One region of the Rhizobium sp. UGM030330-04 genome, then DNA from elsewhere that is predicted to be linked to it. Evidence: predicted binding sites of a transcription regulator. Region 1 holds the regulator's gene; the other holds the start of a gene.
What was found. Region 1 encodes LexA, which represses DNA repair genes until DNA is damaged. Its sites were predicted from a motif close to TGTTCNNNNTGTGTTCNG; they were not measured.

Region 1 (9,872 bases):
TGCTATATCGGCCTGAACAAGGAACAGCCGGCGCTGCTTGAAAAGGTCAACGCCATCATCGCCACCGCAAAGACCGATGGTTCGTTGAACACGATCGCGCAGAAATGGCTGAAAACCGACCTGCCCAAGGATCTCTGAGCAACCCGGCAAAATGCATGCGTCGGCCTCGCCTTGAGGTGGGACCGGCGCATGGTTTGTCCTCGCCGAAAGGAAGCATCGGGTGAAATACACATTCGATTTTGGATGGCTTCTCGACTATTATCCGCAGATTGCCAAAGGCATCGCCGTTACGCTGGAATTGATTGCCATCGGCGGCGTTCTCGGCATCGCCCTCGGCATCGTCTGCGCCTGGGTGCGCGCGCTCGGGCCCAAATGGCTGCGGCCGCCGGTCGCGACCTATGTGGAGCTCATTCGCAATACGCCATTCCTCATACAATTGTTTTTTATCTTTTTCGGCCTGCCGTCGCTTGGCCTGCAATTGTCGGAACTAAGCGCCGCCAACATCGCCATGGTGGTCAATCTCGGCGCCTATAGCTGCGAAATCATCCGCGCCGGTATTCAGGCAACGCCGAAGGGGCAGTTCGAAGCGGGGGCAAGCCTTGCCATGACGCGTTTCGAAACCTTCCGGCATGTAGTGCTGGTGCCTTCACTGCAACGCATCTGGCCCGCTCTTTCATCGCAGGTGGTGATCGTCATGCTCGGCTCGTCGGTTGTCTCGCAGATCGCCGCCGAGGATTTGACCTTCGCGGCCAATTTCATCCAGTCGCGCACCTTCCGCGCCTTCGAAGCTTATATGGTCTCCACCGTCATTTATCTCGTGCTGGCCATTCTTCTGCGGCAGGTGCTTGTCATGGGCGGTAATCTCATCTTTCCACGCCGGAGTGTCCGATGATCGAATTCTCCACCTGGGATATTCTCAGAAACCTGCTGCTCGCCACGCGCTGGACCGTGCTGCTCTCGCTCGTATCCTTTGCGGGCGGCGGCATGGTGGCGCTGCTTCTGCTGTTCATGCGCATTTCCCGGAAAAAATCGATGCGGGCTTTCGCGCGTTATTATGTCGAGCTTTTTCAGGGCACGCCGCTTTTGATGCAGCTCTTCATCGCCTTTTTCGGCCTTGGCCTGTTGGGCATCGACGTGCCGGCCTGGCTGGCTGCGGGCCTGACGCTGATATTGTGGGCGGCAGCCTTCCTGACTGAAATCTGGCGCGGCTGCGTCGAATCCGTCGCGAAAGGCCAATGGGAGGCATCGGCAAGCCTTGCCATGGGCCGCCTGCAGCAGATGCGTTATGTCATCCTGCCGCAGGCCATGCGGGTCGCCATTCCGCCGACCGTCGGTTTCTTCGTGCAGGTCATCAAGGGAACGGCCGTGACTTCGATCATCGGTTTCGTGGAACTGTCCAAGGCCGGCACGGTGGTCACCAACGCCACCTTCCAGCCCTTCACCGTTTATGGCCTCGTCGCCCTCATCTATTTCGCGCTGTGCTGGCCTCTGTCGAAGAGCAGCCAGATCCTCGAAAGGAAGCTCAATGTCGCTCATCGAAATCACTGAAGTCCGTAAAAGCTATGGCAGTAACGAGGTTCTGAAGGGCATTAATCTCGATGTGGAGCCTGGTGAGGTCATCGCCATCATCGGCAAGAGCGGATCGGGCAAGTCGACCTTGCTTCGCTGCATCAACGGGCTGGAGACGATTTCGGCCGGTTCCATATCGGTCGCCGGCGCGCAGCTTCTCGAAGACGATCTGCATCTGAAAGCCCTGCGACTGAAGGTCGGCATGATCTTCCAGCAGTTCAACCTCTTCCCGCACCAGACCGTCGGCGGCAACGTCATGCTGTCGCAGACCGTGGTGAAGAAGACGCCGAAACCGGAAGCGGAAGCCGTTGCCCGCAAGATGCTGGAACGGGTCGGGCTGGCGCATAAATTCGATGCCTATCCCGATGAATTGTCGGGCGGCCAGCAGCAGCGCGTCGCCATTGCCCGCGCGCTCGCCATGCAGCCGATCGCGCTGCTCTGCGACGAAATCACCTCGGCGCTCGATCCCGAACTGGTTGCGGAAGTGCTGGCCGTGGTGCGCGAACTCGCCGCCGAGGGCATGACGCTCCTGATGGTGACGCATGAAATGAAATTTGCGCGCGACGTCTGCTCTCGCGTCGTCTTCATGCACGAGGGCAGGGTGCATGAAATCGGACCGCCGGAAGAGGTATTCTCCAATCCCGCAACACCCGAACTCAAGCAGTTCCTGGGCGTTGCGGCGCGCCACTGAGAACCATTCGGATGTTCAACAAAAAAGGCCGGCGGGTGAAAACCTGCCGGCCTTTGATCTTAGAGGGTTTCGCGGCTTAGCGCTTGGAAACCGGAACGTAGTCGCGCTTGCCGGCGCCCGTGTAGAGCTGGCGCGGACGGCCGATGCGCTGCTGCGGATCTTCGATCATTTCGTTCCACTGGGCGATCCAGCCGACGGTGCGGGCGAGAGCGAAGAGAACGGTGAACATGGTCGTGGGGAAGCCGAGCGCCTTCAGCGTGATGCCCGAATAGAAGTCGACATTCGGGTAAAGCTTCTTCTCGACGAAGTAGGGGTCGGAAAGGGCGATCTTTTCCAGTTCCAGCGCGACCTGCATGATCGGATCGTCGGAGTTGCCGGTGGCTTCCAGCACTTCGTACATCGTCTTCTGCATGATCTTGGCGCGCGGGTCGTAGTTCTTGTAGACGCGGTGGCCAAAGCCCATCAGGCGGAACGGGTCGTTCTTGTCCTTGGCGCGGGCGATATATTCCGGAATGCGGTCAACCGTGCCGATTTCGTTGAGCATGTTGAGCGCCGCTTCGTTGGCACCGCCGTGAGCCGGGCCCCAGAGGCAGGCGATGCCAGCCGCGATACAGGCGAACGGGTTCGCACCCGAGGAGCCGGCAAGACGCACCGTGGAGGTGGAGGCGTTCTGCTCGTGATCGGCATGCAGGATGAAGATGCGGTCCATGGCGCGGGCCAGAACCGGATCGACCTTGTATTCCTCGCACGGCACGGCAAAGCACATGTGCAGGAAGTTGGAGGCGTAATCGAGATCGTTCTTCGGGTAAACGAAGGGCTGGCCGATATGGTACTTATAGGCCATGGCGGCGATCGTCGGCATCTTGGCGATCATGCGCAGCGAAGCGACCATGCGCTGGTGCGGATCGGTGATGTCGGTCGAGTCGTGATAGAAGGCCGAGAGAGCGCCGACCGTGCCGCACATGACGGCCATCGGATGCGCATCGCGGCGATAGCCGGTGAAGAAGCGGCTCATCTGCTCATGCACCATGGTGTGGCGCGTGACGCGGGTGTCGAAATCCTTCTTCTGCGCGGCCGTCGGCAGTTCGCCGTAAAGCAGCAGGTAGCAGGTTTCAAGGAAGTCGCCCTGTTCGGCAAGCTGCTCGATCGGGAAGCCGCGATGCAAAAGAACGCCTTCGTCACCGTCAATATAGGTGATCTTGGATTCGCAGGAGGCCGTCGACGTGAAACCCGGGTCGTAGGTGAAGGAGCCCGTGTGTTTGTACAGCGTGCCGATATCGACGACGCTCGGCCCGATCGTGCCTTCCCTGACCGGGAGTTCGACCTGTTTATCGCCAAGTGTCACTGTAGCGCTTTTTTCCGTCATACTGATCCTCCGAAAACATGCGGGTGGGGGCGTTGAGACACGCCCCGCGGTTAAGCGTCTACCGATTAGCTATATGATCCTTGCGCCGATGCCAAGCTATTCGAAGGTCAAATTGTGCATTGCGGCAAACGCAATTACGCTGCCCGCGGCTTTATCGGCCACGGCAATTCAATCTCGGTCAACGCACCGTTAAAGGAAGGGATTGCAATCCTCCGCGCCTGCCTGCAAACCTGTTTCCGGTGCGGCAGGGGCGCAGCGCGGATTGCTTGATCAAGGGGAAAAACAGCATTTCGGATATGCCGAAACGATGCGGGGCACCTTGCCCGGCACGCATGAAATCCTGTTTCCCGTTTGTCGCACCGGCGATGTCGCTGCCTACGATCTGCCGGCTCCTGTTTCCCGGCGCGGGCTGAAGGCCGCCATCGTCGAAAAACTCGCCGCCTGTCTCGCCGAGGAGCGGGCATTCGGCCATGGTTTCCTGTTCATTCCCGTCATGATCGGCTGTGGCGCGATCCTGTGGTTTTCTCTGGATGTCACGCCATCTTCGTCCGTTCTGGCAATCGCATTCCTGCTTGCCGCCGGTCTGGCACTTTTTCGTCGATACGATACCGGCCTGTCGGCGGCGAGTTGCAGCATCGTCGCTTTTCTGTTGCTCGGCATGCTTCTGGCCGATCTCGAAACGAGGCGTGCCGGCACCGTGGTGCTGGATACACCCGTTACCACCACCATCACCGGCACGGTGACACGCCGGGAGGTCGATGCGCGTGGCGACTGGCGATATATGGTGAGACTTGTCGCGACGGAGGCGCCGAAACTGTCACGCCCGCCGGAAAGGGTATCGCTGCTTGCGCGCGGCGGCGGTGAGCCGGTCGCACTTGGCGCCACCATTCGCGGCAAGGCGCGGCTTTCGCCGCCCTCCGGTCCGGCCCTGCCGGGGCTGAATGATTTCGCTTTCGCCTCCTACTTCAAAGGCGTGGGCGCGACGGGATTTTTCTACAAGCCGCCCCGGATGATAATGTCACCGAAAAGTGATGTTGCGGCTGCGACAGGTTTGCTCGAATGGGCCGATATGCGCCTTTATGGCCTTCGCAGCGCCATTGCCGAACGCATCCGCGGCACGATTGGCGGCGATGCCGGCGCTTTTGCCGCCTCCATAGTCACCGATGAGAGACAGGCCATATCGGCCGGAACCATGGAAGCGCTGAGGCTTTCCGGCCTTGCGCATATCGTCGCCATATCCGGGCTCAACATGGCGCTGGCCGCCGGCATCTTCTTCGTCGGCCTTCGGCTGGGTTTCAGCCTGTTTCCCGCCTTTGCGCAGCGCTGGCCCGTGAAGAAGATTTCGGCTTTCGCCGCTCTCCTGATGACGCTCGCCTATTATCTGATTTCCGGTTTTGCCGTCTCTGCCGAACGCGCCTGGCTGATGATGTCGGTGATGCTGATCGCTGTCCTTTTCGATCAACCCTCGCTCAGCCTCCGGAATGTCGCGCTTTCCGCCTTGGTCATTCTTGCGCTTTCACCTTCGGAAATCATGGGGCCGAGTTTTCAGATGTCCTTTGCCGCGACCATCGCGCTGGTATCCGCCTATGCCTGGTGGAGCCTCCGGCGCAGCGATCACGAGCGGCTGTCGATCGGTCGCAGACCGGCATGGATGAGGGCAGGGGAAACGGCAGGGGCCATCATCGGTGGCGTCATCGTCACATCGCTGATTGGCGGGCTTTCGACAGCGATCTATTCGGCCGAACATTTCCACCGTGTCACCACCTATGGACTGTTCGCCAATCTGGCCGCCATGCCGCTGATGTCGCTGGTCGTCATGCCTTTCGGTCTCGTCGCCATGCTGCTGATGCCTTTCGGGCTCGATGCCCCGTTCCTGAAGGTTATGGGATATGGCATGGCGCTTGTCATCGAGGTTGCGGGGGAGGTCGCGTCCTGGGGTGGCAGCGCTGCGACAGGTCGGCCGCATGGCTGGTTCATCGGTCTTGCTTCCTCCGGTTTCCTGCTGCTGACATTGCTGCGCAGCCGGCTGGCCCTGCTTGGCATCCCGGTTCTGCTCGTCGCTTTCGGGCTATCGGCGACCATGGCCTATCGCGATGCGCCGGACCTGCTCATTCACGAGGACGGTGAACTGGTCGCGCTGCTGGAGGATGGCAAGGTCTATACAACAAAGACACGGCCGCAGGGTTTCGTTTATGGCCAGTGGCAAAGAGCATTGCTCTTACCGGAACAGCCCGTGCCGCCGGCCATCGTCAAAACCGGGACGGCACCGACCCGTGTGGCTTTCGCTGCAAGGCCGAAACTGACCTCGCAGGAGCTGAGCACCGTTGCACGGCAGATGACGGCGGCCCTGAAAGATGCCGAGCCGGGTGTCTTCACCTGCATGAGAGGCATATGGTGCGTGGCGCGGGCGGGCAGCGGCGAATGGATCGTCGTTCTTGAGGACGGCCGGTTTGCCGGAAAAGCCTGCGACATCGCCGATATAGTCGTTGTTTCCCGCAGAACCTCGTTTTCGCAGTGCCGCTCGGGAGCGTTGCTGCTCAACCGTGATATTCTGCGGCGTATCGGTTCGGTGGAAATGAACTTTGCGGGCAGCGAGCAGTCCGCGGTGGTCGGAAGGCTGCGCGCAGCCATCGCAGGGGCGGACAGGCCGTGGAGCGAACACCGCTATTATGACTGGAAGAGCGGCCGTTTCGAGCACGATGTACCCGAAAAGGTCCGGCAGTTGCTGGCGACGTCGCAGTGACCATCGCCAGCACAGGTCCTCAGGCCTTCAGGCGAAGATCGGCAGTCAACTCGCCAATACCGCCGATCTCCTCTTCATGCGCCGTATCGCGCCAGATTTCCTTCAATCCGGCCTCATACCATTCGCGCATGGCGGGCAGGGCGAGCAGCCGGTCGCAATAGGTTTTCGCGCCCGGTGAAAGATCGGCACCGTAGGTCTGGAAACGGAATGCGACAGGGCAAAAGAAAGCGTCCACCGCCGTGAATTTCTGACCGGCAAGGTAGGGGCCGCCGAATTTTGTCAGCCCTTCGCTCCACAGCGTATCGATGCGCTTGATATCGGCCGCAAGCCCGGCATCGCCGCCTTTCGGCTTGACCCGAATGCCGACCGACATCGGATAGAGATTGCGCAGCGAGGAAAAGCCGGCATGCATTTCGCTCGCAGCCGAACGCGACCATGCCCGGGCCTGCTTGTCGCTCGCCCAGATACCCTGATGTCTTTCCGCCAGATATTCGGCGATCGACAGCGATTCCCATATCGTCACTCCCTCGTCGACAAGGCAGGGCACCTTGCCCGTCGGCGAAAAGTTGGAAAAGGCGACGCCTTCGCCGAACGGAACGAGTTTCTCATCGAAGGCGATACCGAGCGTGCGCATCAGGACCCACGGCCGCAGCGACCATGAGGAATAGTTCTTGTTGGCGATATAAAGATCATACATGGCTTGTCTCCCGGATATGACGCGCATTTCTATACCTGTCGGAGCGCTGCGGAATATCGAAAATAATCCATGGCACCCATAAACGCCTTTGATGAGTGGCGGCGGGCTGCTCAACGATCAATGTCAGCATTCAAGTGACGGATGGGCGTCAAGCCCATCACGCAGGCCGGATACCTCGCAGCGTTACCGAAATTCCATGCGGATGACGCACGGAACGCAACAGGCCGGGCTAAAATCGAAGCCGCAATATCATATGAAGACCGCAACCGATGCTCAGCGGTACGGAATGAAACTGCTCCCGGGATGAATGTGTCAGCCCGGTTTCCGCATAGTCAGCCAACGAGCGAAATTGCCGCCATCCTCAATGGATGTCTCTTCACCAGGGCGATGTTCGCCCCGAGAAGATGGCGGCCTGTACGGATCAATGGTAACGGCGGATCAGTCCGACCAGTTTGCCCTGAATTTTCACCCGGTCCGGCCCGAATATGCGGGTCTCATAGGCAGGATTGGCCGCTTCCAGCGCGATGGAGGCGCCCTTGCGGCGGAAGCGCTTCAGCGTCGCTTCCTCGTCATCCACCAGCGCCACGACAATATCGCCGGGGCTGGCGGTATTGCCATTGCGGATGATGACGGTGTCACCATCGAAAATGCCGGCCTCGATCATCGAATCGCCCTTGACCTCGAGAGCGTAATGTTCGCCCGAGCCCAGCATGTCCACCGGTACGGCCACATCATGGGTATTGTTCTGGATGGCGGAAATCGGAACGCCGGCGGCAATACGGCCCATGACCGGCACGGTAACGGCGCCGCCGAGATCGTTGGCGGGCGCCTTGGGGGCAGGGGCCGGTTCCGGCGCTTTTGGCTTGCCGAGACTGCCTTCGATGACGCTCGGTGAAAAGCCGCGCTGCGGCCGCGCACCCGGCGTATAGGCCTCAGGCAACTTGATCACTTCCAGCGCTCGCGCCCTATTCGGTAGCCGGCGAATGAATCCGCGCTCTTCGAGGGCGGTGATCAGCCGGTGGATGCCGGATTTGGAGGCAAGATCGAGTGCGTCCTTCATTTCATCGAAGGAGGGCGGCACGCCGGACTCTTTCATTCGTTCATGAATGAAGAGAAGCAATTCCTGCTGTTTGCGCGTGAGCATGAGGAAAACACCCTTGAGAATCGTAGTGGAGATCGCGAAACAAATACAGAACGAACACTATATGTTCCATATGTGTTCCGCAATCCCCTAAAATTTCGTGAAGCTGCCATCTGTTGTTTTGATGATTTGCCTGAAAGCACGCAATTGTGCTTTTCTGCCGCTGGGACTGTTCCGGTGTCGCCTTGCCGGACCCGACAGCAGGAAGCAGGAAAATGACGAAACCCTATCGCGTCGACCATCTCGTACTGCCCGTCGAGCGTCTCGACGTCGCCGCCAATCGCCTTGCAAACCTTGGGTTTACGGTCGCGCCGGCGGCTCTCCATCCGTTCGGCACACACAATGCCTGTGTTTTTTTCTCCGACGGCACCTATCTGGAGCCGCTCGCAATTGCTGACCCGGCTAAATATAACGCCTCGATTGGCAGAGGAGATGTCTTCACCGGGCGGGATCATGCCTTTCGGAAACACGTCGGAGGGGAGGGTTTTTCCGCTCTCGTCGCTGCAACCGAAGACGCCCTTGGGGATCACGACCGATTCGTGGCCTCCGGCCTGACGGCCGGTAATGTCTTTGAATTTTCGCGTCCGGTCAAAATGCCGGACGGTTCGCAGAGCGAGGCAGCCTTCCGGCTGGCTTTTGCTGCGAGCGGTTCCGCTGAGGATTTCTTCCTGTTCAGCTGCCAGCGGCTGCAGGCCTTGCCGGGCGACCGCTCGGCGCTGGAGCGCCATGCCAATGGTGTGTCCGGTCTCAGCGAGATCGTCTTGTTTGTCGGTGATGATCCGAATGCCGCACGCCTGATAGAGACGGTTTTTGGCTGCGGCGGCAAAATATCACCGGACGGTGATGTGGTTTTCGCAACCGGCAATGCGTGCATAAGATTGACTGAGAAGCCAGTCTTCAATGGATATGCGCTGAATGTTGCCGGGCAGGGTGATGCTGGACTGCGCGGCGCGGGCATCGTCCTTTCCGTCGGCGATCTTGCCGTGACAGCGGCGGCGCTTGCTGCTAATGGCGTGTTCTGCATGGAAACGGGCGGCCGTCTGGTGGTGCCCGCAGCACCCGGCCAGGGCGTTGCCTTCGCCTTCGAGGAAAAATAATGAGCGTTACGAACAATCTCAAAGTCACCGCCGGCGACGGCGCCAGCAAAGTTTCTTTCTCCAACAGCGAGCGCTTTTCGCTGATTGCCGGCCCGTGCCAGATGGAAAGCCGCGAACATGCATTCATGATCGCCGGCGTCCTGAAGGAGCTTTGTGACAAACTTGGAATCGGGCTTGTCTATAAATCCTCCTTCGACAAGGCGAACCGTACCTCGCTTTCCGGCAAGCGCGGCATCGGCCTTGAGAACGCCATGCAGGTCTTCGCCGATCTCAAGAAGGAGTTCGGTTTTCCTGTCCTGACCGACATTCACACCGAAGAGCAATGCGCCATCGTTTCCGAAGTGGTGGATGTGCTGCAGATCCCGGCCTTTCTCAGCCGTCAGACCGATCTTCTCGTTGCCGCCGCGAAAACCGGCCGCGTCATCAATGTCAAGAAGGGTCAGTTTCTGGCCCCCTGGGACATGAAGAATGTTCTGGCCAAGCTGAACGACAGCGGTAATCCGAATGTGCTTCTGTGCGAGCGCGGCGCCTCCTTCGGTTATAATACGCTGGTCTCCGACATGCGCTC
Region 2 (9,872 bases), 110 kb from region 1:
TATTTCGGCACCAAATATTCCGAGCCGATGGGCGCGAAAGTGCAGGGCAAGGACGGCAAGGAACACCCTGTCCACATGGGTTCCTACGGCATCGGGCCGACACGCCTTGTTCCCGCCATCATTGAAGCATCGCATGACGAGAACGGAATCATCTGGCCGGCCTCGGTCGCGCCTTTTGATGTCGTCATCGTCAACATGAAGGCTGGTGACGAGGCCTGCGATGCGGCTTGCGAAAAGCTGTATTATCAGCTCTCCAACGCCGGCAAGGATGTTCTTTACGACGATACCGACGACCGTGCGGGCCAGAAGTTTGCGACCGCCGATCTGATCGGCGTGCCGCTGCAGATCATCGTCGGTCCGCGTTCGGTCGCGAATGGCGAGGTCGAGGTAAAGGATCGCAAGAGCGGCGAGCGGGAAACCGTCACGATCGAGGCGGCAATGAACAGGGTGCTTGGCTAAGCGCGGACGGGAAGACGGGAGCGGCTTCACCCGAAGCCCGCTTCGCTTCCAAAGCGCCGATGTCACGGAAATAGGGGCCGGTTTTCGGAAAAGACCGGCCTTGTGGTATGAGATCAGGGAGACGACATGGCAAAAGCCGAGGCTGAAAAGAGTGCGGCTCCTGCTGTCCGGGAAAAGACCGCACGGCCTTTTTCCGCTTTTGAACGTATGGTGGCCTGGCGTTATCTGCGGTCGCGACGCAAGGAAGCCTTCATTTCCGTCATCGCCGGGTTTTCCTTTGTCGGCATCATGCTGGGCGTTGCGACGCTCATCATCGTCATGGCTGTGATGAACGGTTTTCGCACGGAGCTGATCTCGCGCATTCTCGGCATCAACGGCCATATGATCGTGCAGCCGATCGACCAGCCCTTCAACAATTACGATGAGCTGGCGAAGAAGTTCGCCGCCGTTCCGGGTGTCACCATGGCCCTGCCGCTGGTGGAAGGCCAGACGCTCGCCTCCGGCCGTGGCGGCGCGGGCTCCGGCGCGCTGGTGCGCGGCGTGCGCCAGGAGGATATCGACAAGGTCAAGGAAGTCGCCAACAACATCAAGACCGGTGATCTCGTCGGCTTCATGGCGGGTGATGGCGTCCTTGTCGGCTCAAGGCTTGCCGCCCAGCTCGGCGTGACGGCGGGCGATGATATCACCCTCATTTCGCCGGAAGGCGACGTGACGCCGATGGGCGTCAATCCGCGCGTCAAATCCTACAAGATATCGGGCGTCTTCGAGATCGGCATGTCGGAATATGACGCCTCGATGATCTATATGCCGCTGTCCGAGGCCCAGCTCTATTTCAATGCCGACGGCATCGTGCAATCCATCGAGCTTTACGTCAGCCGTCCCGATGATGTCGACGGCATCCGGCCGCTGGTGGAACAGGCAGCCGGAAGGCAGATATATATCACCGACTGGAAACAGCGGAACCAGACCTTCTTCTCCGCCCTGCAGGTGGAAAGAAACGTGATGTTCATGATCCTCACCCTCATCGTTCTGGTGGCGGCGCTGAACATCATTTCCGGTCTCATCATGCTGGTGAAGGACAAGGGCAGCGACATCGCCATTCTGCGCACCATGGGCGCCAGTTCCGGCGCTGTCATGCGCATCTTCTTCATGACCGGGGCGGCCATCGGCATGGTCGGCACCTTTGCCGGCGTGGCGCTCGGCGTCATCGTCTGCCTTAACGTGGAATCCATCCGGCAGTTCTTCTCCTGGATATCAGGCACGGTGCTGTTCGATCCGCAGCTTTATTTCCTGAGCCAGCTGCCGGCCGAAATGGATATCAGCGAGACCATTACCGTTGTCATCATGGCGCTGACGCTTTCTTTCCTGGCAACGATCTTTCCGGCATGGCGGGCCTCCAGGCTCGATCCGGTGCAGGCCCTGCGTTACGAATAAGGACCGCTTCGCAATATGGCAAAAAAAACAGTGCTGCGGCTTACTGGCGTTGAGAGGACCTATGGTCAGGGCGAGACGTCGCTATCGATCCTGCGCAAGGCCGATTTTGAATTGAGGAGCGGCGAGATGGTGGCGCTTGTCGCCCCTTCCGGCACGGGTAAATCCACGCTCCTGCATCTGGCCGGGTTGCTGGAGCATCCCGATGCAGGCGAGATCTTCATCAATGGTGCGCCCTGTCAGGGGCTGCCGGACGAGACGCGCACCGCGATCCGTCGCAGCGATATCGGCTTTGTCTATCAGTTCCATCACCTCCTGCCGGAATTTTCCGCCGTGGAAAACGTGATGATGCCGCAGCTGATCGCCGGCCTTGCTCCGGCGGAGGCGCACAAGCGCGCCAGCGCGCTGCTCGACTACATGCGTGTCGGCCATCGTGGTGAACACCGTCCGGCCGAACTTTCCGGCGGTGAACAACAGCGTGTGGCCATTGCGCGTGCTGTCGCCAATGCGCCACTGCTGCTGCTTGCGGACGAGCCGACCGGCAACCTCGACCCCGAGACCGCGCATTATGTCTTCGACGCGCTGGAGGCGCTGGTGCGGCAATCCGGCCTTGCGGCACTGATCGCCACCCACAACCACGAACTCGCGGCCCGGATGGACCGACGCGTAACGCTCGCCGACGGCAAGATCGTCGATTTCTGATCGGCCGAACATTCCTCCGAATTGCCGTGCCGCCGCCAGCGCGGATAGCGTGCGCGGCCGGGATTCGCTCCGGTCCTGATCCGCAGGGTCGGCATCAGCTCTTTCATATCTGCATTTTTTGGCAACCCGGAGGTGTTTTTCCTCCGGGTTTTTTCGCTTTGGAGTCAGGGGCTTGCCGAAAATGTGAGCGGAACCGCGGCTGATTCTGCGGCGTTAGCAAGGGGAATATCAGCAAAACCCTGTTGACAATCGAACAAAATGAGAACAAAGTTGGAACATAACGAGTAAGGAGAGACCAATGACTGATTTCATCCGTGACGTTGCCGCTTTCGCCTCCATCGCTGTCTTTGTGGCCAGCTTTTCGGTGATCCTCACCGCCCTGTGAAGGAGATACCGGCGCAGAAGCCTGTATGGCCACCGCAAGGCTGTAGACTTTGAGCGCCGGAAATCGGAAAATCGCCCCCTCGATTCAGAATGACAGGATGACGATATGGGCGATACGGTTGTGCGTGCAGAGATCTCTGACAAAACGCTAAAGACGCCGGGTTTTGTTCATCTGCGGGTTCATTCCGCCTATTCCCTGCTTGAGGGGGCGTTGCCCCTCAAGAAAATCATGTCCAAGGCCGTCGCGGATGGCCAGCCGGCCATCGCCATTACCGATACCAACAACCTCTTCGTCGCGCTGGAATTTTCCGAAAAGGCGCGCGATGAGGGTCTGCAGCCGATCATCGGCTGCCAGCTGTCGATCGACATGCAGGATGCGGCGGAGGACCGCCGCAGCCACAACAGCCATCTTCAGAAACTTCCCGCCATCGTCCTTCTGGCCGCCGATGCCGAGGGTTATGAGCGGCTGGTGGATCTCGTCAGCCGCGCCTATCTGGAAGGCGAGGGCAGCGGCCATTCCGTGCATATTACCCGCGCATGGCTGGAGGAGGCCTCCAATGCCGGGCTGATCGCGCTCACGGGTGCTACCGGCGGTCCGGTCGATATGGCGCTGAAGGAAGGCCATGCCGCGCAGGCGAAAGAGCGGCTGCTGGCGCTGAAGTCGCTCTTCGGTGACAGGCTTTACATCGAGTTGCAGCGTCAGTCCGGTTATGACCGCTCCCATGAGCGGCGTCTGATCGGCCTTGCTTATGAACACGATATTCCCCTCGTTGCCACCAACGAGGCGTTTTTTCCTTCCAAGGCCGATTACGAGGCGCATGATGCGCTGATGGCGGTGGCGCACAACGCCATCGTTTCCGATGACAACCGGTTTCGCCTGACGCCGGATCATTATCTCAAAAGCCGCGAGGAGATGACGGCGCTTTTTGCCGACCTGCCCGAGGCGCTGGAAAATACCGTCGAGATTGCGCTGCGCTGTTCCTATGTGCTGAAGAAGCGCGGGCCGATCCTGCCGCGTTTCACCGGCGCCAGCGACGACCCGGAGGCGGCGGAACGCGCCGAAGCCGAGGAACTTCGCCGGCAGGCGGTGGAGGGGCTGGATCAGCGTCTCGCCGCACTTGGCATGGCGCCGGGTTATACGGAGCAGGAATATCGCGAGAGACTGGATTTCGAACTCGGCGTCATCTCGCGCATGAAATTCCCCGGCTATTTCCTCATCGTTGCCGACTTCATCAAATGGGCCAAGCAGCATGACATTCCGGTTGGCCCGGGCCGTGGTTCGGGTGCCGGCTCGCTCGTCGCTTATGCGCTGACGATCACCGACGTCGATCCGCTGCGTTTCTCGCTGCTGTTCGAACGCTTCCTCAATCCTGAACGCGTATCGATGCCCGACTTCGATATCGACTTCTGCCAGGATCGTCGTGAAGAGGTGATCCGCTATGTGCAGGCCAAATATGGCCGTGAGCAGGTGGCGCAGATCATCACCTTCGGTTCGCTGCAGGCGCGTGCGGCCTTGCGCGACGTCGGCCGCGTGCTGGAAATGCCCTATGGGCAGGTGGACAAGATCTGCAAGCTGGTGCCCAACAATCCGGCCAACCCGACGCCGCTGTCAAAAGCGATCGAGGAAGAGCCGCGCCTGCAGGAAGAGGCGGACAAGGAGCCGGTCGTCGCCCGCCTGCTGGATATCGCCCAGAAGATCGAAGGGCTTTACCGCCACGCTTCCACCCATGCCGCCGGTATCGTCATCGGTGACCGGCCGCTCTCCAAGCTGGTGCCGATGTATCGCGATCCGCGATCCGATATGCCGGTCACCCAGTTCAACATGAAGTGGGTCGAAAGCGCCGGTCTCGTCAAATTCGACTTCCTCGGTCTGAAGACGCTGACGGTGCTGAAGGTCGCCGTCGATTTTGTCGCCAAGCGCGGCATCACGGTCGATCTTGCCGCCATTCCGCTGGAAGACGCCAGGACCTACGAGATGTTGTCGCGCGGCGAAACCATCGGCGTGTTCCAGGTGGAAAGTGCCGGCATGCGCAAGGCGCTGATCGGCATGCGCCCCGACTGCATCGAGGACATCATCGCGCTGGTGGCGCTTTATCGTCCCGGCCCGATGGAGAACATCCCGGTCTATAATGCCCGCAAGCATGGCGAGGAGGAGCTGGAATCGATCCATCCGACCATCGACCATCTGCTCAAGGAAACGCAGGGTGTTATCGTCTATCAGGAACAGGTGATGCAGATCGCCCAGGTTCTGTCAGGTTATTCGCTCGGCGAAGCCGATCTTCTGCGCCGCGCCATGGGCAAGAAGATCAAGGAGGAGATGGACAAGCAGCGCGAGCGCTTTGTCGATGGCGCCATCGAGAACGGCGTCTCGAAGCCGCAGGCCAACACCATCTTCGACCTTCTCGCGAAATTCGCCAATTACGGCTTCAACAAGAGCCATGCCGCCGCCTACGCCATCGTGTCCTACCAGACCGCCTATATGAAGGCGCATTATCCGGTGGAGTTCCTGGCGGCCTCCATGACACTCGATATGGCCAACACGGAAAAGCTCAACGATTTCCGTCAGGATGCCGGCCGCCTTGGCATCGAGGTCGTCGCACCTTCGGTGCAGACCTCCTTCCGGCAATTCGAGACGGGCGAGAACCGCATCTATTATTCGCTGGCGGCCATCAAGGGCGTGGGCGAGGGTGCGGTGGAGCACATCGTTCAGGTACGCGACGGCAAGCCGTTCACGAGCCTTGAGGATTTCTGCCTGCGCATCGATCCCAAGCAGATCAACCGGCGTGTGCTGGAAAGCCTCATCAATGCCGGCGCTTTCGATTGCTTCGGCCGTGATCGCGCCGAACTGATCGGCGGGCTGGACCGCATCATCGGTTATGCCCAGATGGCGCAGAACAACCGCACCATCGGCCAGTCGGACATGTTCGGCTCGGGTGGCGGCAATGGTCCGGAGAAGCTGGTCCTTCCCGCCTTCCAGCCCTGGCTCGCCTCGGAAAAACTGCTGCGTGAATATCAGGTGCTCGGTTTTTACCTCACCGCCCATCCGCTCGATACCTATCGTCCCGTGCTGGAAAAACTGCGCGTGCAGAATTTCGCCGATTTTTCCGCCGCGGTGAAACAGGGCGCCACCGCTGGGCGTCTGGCCGGCACCGTCACCGGCAAGCAGGAACGCAAGACCCGCACCGGCAACAAGATGGGTATCGTCACCTTCTCGGACGCATCGGGCCAATACGAAGCGGTGCTGTTTTCCGAAGGGCTCGGCCAGTTTCGCGATCTGCTGGAGGTCGGCAAATCGCTTGTTATCACCGTGCAGGCCGAAGAGCGTCCGGAGGGCATCGGCCTGCGTATCCAGACGGCGCAGTCGCTGGAAGAAAAATCCGTGCAGATGCAGAAGGCGCTGCGCGTTTATGTGCGCGATTCCGGCCCGCTGAAAACCGTTGCCCGCCACCTCAACACCAGGGGCGACGGCTCTGTCTATTTCATCGTCATCAAGGATGAAGGCAGCCGCGAGATCGAGGTGGAGCTGACGGAGAAATACCGTATTTCACCCGAGATCGCCGCTGCCCTGCGGTCCGCGCCCGGTGTCGTGGATGTGGAACTGGTGTGAGGCGAAAGCCCTCACACGGGTCCTTCCTTCGTGACGGTGATGAAGTCGGTTCCGGTTCCCGTCTCCATCTGGTGACTGAGGTCGGAGATGGTGATCGAGCTGCCGGTTGAAAGCTCCTGCTCGATCCGGGTGCGTATCGCCGCCGGTATATCGAGACGGCTGAGCACGGCGCTCAACTGGTCGAAGCCGCCGGGTGCTTCGGTAACCGTAATGCCGAGGCGTTTGCGGGCGGCGGCCGGCAGGTGGTTTTCAAGCGTCACGCCGTTCCATTCGGCGGTTCCCGCGGTGCGATCCACGGCAACGGCCTCGAAGAAATGGGTTCCGAGCGCGATGTCGGGATCCCTGATGTCGATAGCCGCTTCAAACAGCGGTTTGAAATCCTGCCGCACCATGATCTGGCCATTTGGCGGATGATCTTCACCGGCGGATTCGTAGAGCGCTTTCACAAAGGCGTCGGTCAGAAGCGGCCCGGTCGTCTTCAACCCTTTCCAGCGCTTGAAACCGTTCGCGGCACTGATCGTCATTTCCCCGGCGTAACCATCCGCGGAGCCGGCGTCGAAGCCGAGCCGGGTCAGTACGGCCTGAACATCCATCACCTTTTCCCGCTCACCACGCCGGGTAATGAGAATGCGCAGGGGCGAGGGGGCCTTGGCCTTTGCCGCCGGTCTGACGGCCTGCGTTTTTTCATTGACGGCAACCTCGACTGCACCCAGTGCCGCATCGAAGGTCGCCGGGCGCAGCTCCACGTCCGAGAGAAGCAGCTTGCCGTCATCGGCATCGTCACGCGGGGAAAACAGCGCGGGATGTTGCACGAAGCGCAGCGAAACCGGGCGGTCGGTGATGATGACATGCACCCCGGCCCGCGTATCACCAAACAGTGACTTGGCGAATTTCGAGGGCAGGCGCACGCAGCCATGCGAGGCCGGATAGTTCGGCACCTTGCCTTCGTGCAGCGCGATGCCGGACCATGTCAGCCGCTGCATGAAGGGCATGGGGGCTGCCGAATAGATATTCGACTCGTGATATTTGCGTTTTTCCAGAATGGAGAAGATGCCGCTCGGTGTCTCATGCCCGGCCTTGCCGGTGGAGACTTTCGAGGTGGCGATGATCTCGCCGTTTTCATAAAGCGAGAGCGACTGGTCGCTTTTTGATACCAGAATTTGCAGGGCCCTGCCGTCGGCGGCGAGTGCCGGAAAGGCAAGAAAACTGGCCGACAGCATGCCGGCCGCAAGACGGAAGCGAAGGGACATGACGCAATACACCACATGCACAAAACTTCACTTACTCAATCATGCGAAGTTTAATGAAGTTTAAGGACTGCGCGGTCGCAACATCACTAATTTGTGTAAAATCTAAAATAAACACATCCGGCACCGGCAGACTGCCGACAGGCAGCCCGCGCCGATGGCGGCTACTATTTTCGTGAACCGAACGTATAGCCGGTCTCGACGCTGCCCTTGCCGAACCTGTCGCGCAGCTTGTCCATGGCCGCTTCCGCCGCCGCCCTCCGTCCCGCCTGCCTGTCGACGAGATCGGGCGGATCGGCAAGGCCCGCATCGCGCAGATCGCTGACACCAATGCCGAGCAGGCGGAATTTGGTGCCGTCGGTTTCCTTTTCCAGCAGCGAAAGGCCGGTGCGGAATATTCGGTCGGCAAGCTGGGTGGGGTCATCGAGCCTGCGATTGCGGGTGCGGAGCTTGAAGTCGGCGGTTTTCATCTTCAGCACCACCGTCTGGCCGGAAATACCGTTCTTCTTCAGCCGCCAGGCAACCTTTTCGGAGAGCGAGCGCAGGATCGGCACGAGATCCTCGTGGCGGGAAATATCGTTGAAGAAGGTGGTTTCGGACGATACGCTTTTGACCGGATCGTTATTGTGTACGTGCCGCTCGTCAATGCCGCGCGCAAGGCGGAAAAGGCGCTGCCCCATCACGCCGTAACGGCGCATCAGCTCGCCTTCCTCCATTTCCTGCAACTGCGCGATCATACGGATGCCGTCCGCCTCCAGCGTCGCCGCAAAGGCCTTGCCCACGCCCCAGATCGTCGTTACCGGGCGCGTTGCCAGAAAGGAAAGCGCTTCCGCCTCGCCGATCACCGAAAAGCCGCGCGGTTTCCTGAGGTCGGATGCGACCTTGGCCAGAAACTTGCAGTAGGAAAGCCCGGCCGATACGGTGACCCCCACTTCCTTTTCCACGCGTCTTGCGAATTTCGCCAATACGCGGGCCGGCGGATCGTGGTGGAGTTTCTCGGTTCCGGAAAGATCGAGAAAGGCTTCATCTATGGAAAGCGGCTGCACCAGCGGCGTCAGCTCCTGCATCATGGCACGGATTTCCCGCCCGACACGGCTGTATTTCTCCATGTCCGGCTTGATGACCACGGCATCCGGACAGGCTTCCAGCGCCTTGAACATCGGCATGGCGGAGCGCACGCCCTGAATACGGGCGATGTAGCAGGCCGTCGAAACCACTCCACGCTTGCCGCCGCCGACGATCACCGGCTTGTCGGCAAGTTCGGGATTGTCGCGTTTTTCAACCGAGGCGTAAAAGGCGTCGCAATCGATATGGGCGATGCTGAGACTGTAGAGCTCGTCATGATAGACAAGGCGCGGACTGCCGCAGGTACGGCAACGCCTTGATCCCGCTGGCTGACCGGCCAGACAGTCGCGGCAAAAACCGGGATCATAGGAGTGCGACGTGGACATGGGCCGAAAACAAAACCAGAACGTCGCCGACCATACTCCGGCTGCGGCGATGGCTCAAGGGGCGAGCCTGTCAATACACCCCTGAATCGAGTCCCGGGCCGGAAAAATGATGCCAGGCTGCGGCCACCGTTTCGGGCGATGTGTCGGTCGCGGCGCAAAATGCCATGAGGTCCGGTTCGTGGCTCATCAGGAAATCGGTGAGGCCGGCCAGAAAGCCGGGATCGTTGACGGCCTGGCGCAGCATATTGGCCTGCAATCCACTCAGCGCCAGAAAACGCGCCAGCATTTCCGGCTCGTTTGCAAGCCAGCCAAGTATGGCGGCCGCTGTTTCTTGCGGATCCTGACCGGCATTGCCTTTGTTTTTCGTATCGCGCAGCATTTCTTCCCCGAAGTTACCTATTTTGAAACCAAATCCCTCTAGCCTTGCGCAACAAATGGACGATGGAATCGGTTCTTAGGCAACTTATATGTCTGGATGATGGTTTCAAAGCGAAACGGGGACTGCCCACCATGCCCAAGCAGGTCATGATAGTCGAAGACAACGAGCTGAACATGAAGCTCTTTCGCGACCTGATCGAGGCGTCCGGTTAT

Region 2: a site for LexA is predicted at 2,853-2,870, ahead of dnaE (DNA polymerase III subunit alpha). Genes of this name have one in related genera too.

What each region holds. Positions count from the first base shown of each region.
Region 1 covers NZ_QKML01000012.1:80,757-90,628, reverse strand. Annotated here, with positions in the region: gene N434_RS18480 (transporter substrate-binding domain-containing protein) at 1-138, shown strand, start outside; gene N434_RS18475 (amino acid ABC transporter permease) at 221-892, shown strand; gene N434_RS18470 (amino acid ABC transporter permease) at 889-1,548, shown strand; gene N434_RS18465 (amino acid ABC transporter ATP-binding protein) at 1,526-2,260, shown strand; gene gltA (citrate synthase) at 2,337-3,626, opposite strand; gene N434_RS18455 (ComEC/Rec2 family competence protein) at 3,934-6,369, shown strand; gene N434_RS18450 (glutathione S-transferase family protein) at 6,389-7,066, opposite strand; gene lexA (transcriptional repressor LexA) at 7,488-8,210, opposite strand; gene N434_RS18440 (VOC family protein) at 8,423-9,304, shown strand; gene kdsA (3-deoxy-8-phosphooctulonate synthase) at 9,304-9,872, shown strand, end outside.
Region 2 covers NZ_QKML01000012.1:185,797-195,668, reverse strand. Annotated here, with positions in the region: gene proS (proline--tRNA ligase) at 1-459, shown strand, start outside; gene N434_RS18980 (lipoprotein-releasing ABC transporter permease subunit) at 586-1,893, shown strand; gene N434_RS18975 (ABC transporter ATP-binding protein) at 1,909-2,592, shown strand; gene dnaE (DNA polymerase III subunit alpha) at 3,083-6,583, shown strand; gene N434_RS18960 (L,D-transpeptidase family protein) at 6,595-7,833, opposite strand; gene N434_RS18955 (DNA polymerase IV) at 7,998-9,281, opposite strand; gene N434_RS18950 (DUF3572 domain-containing protein) at 9,352-9,660, opposite strand; gene N434_RS18945 (response regulator) at 9,792-9,872, shown strand, end outside.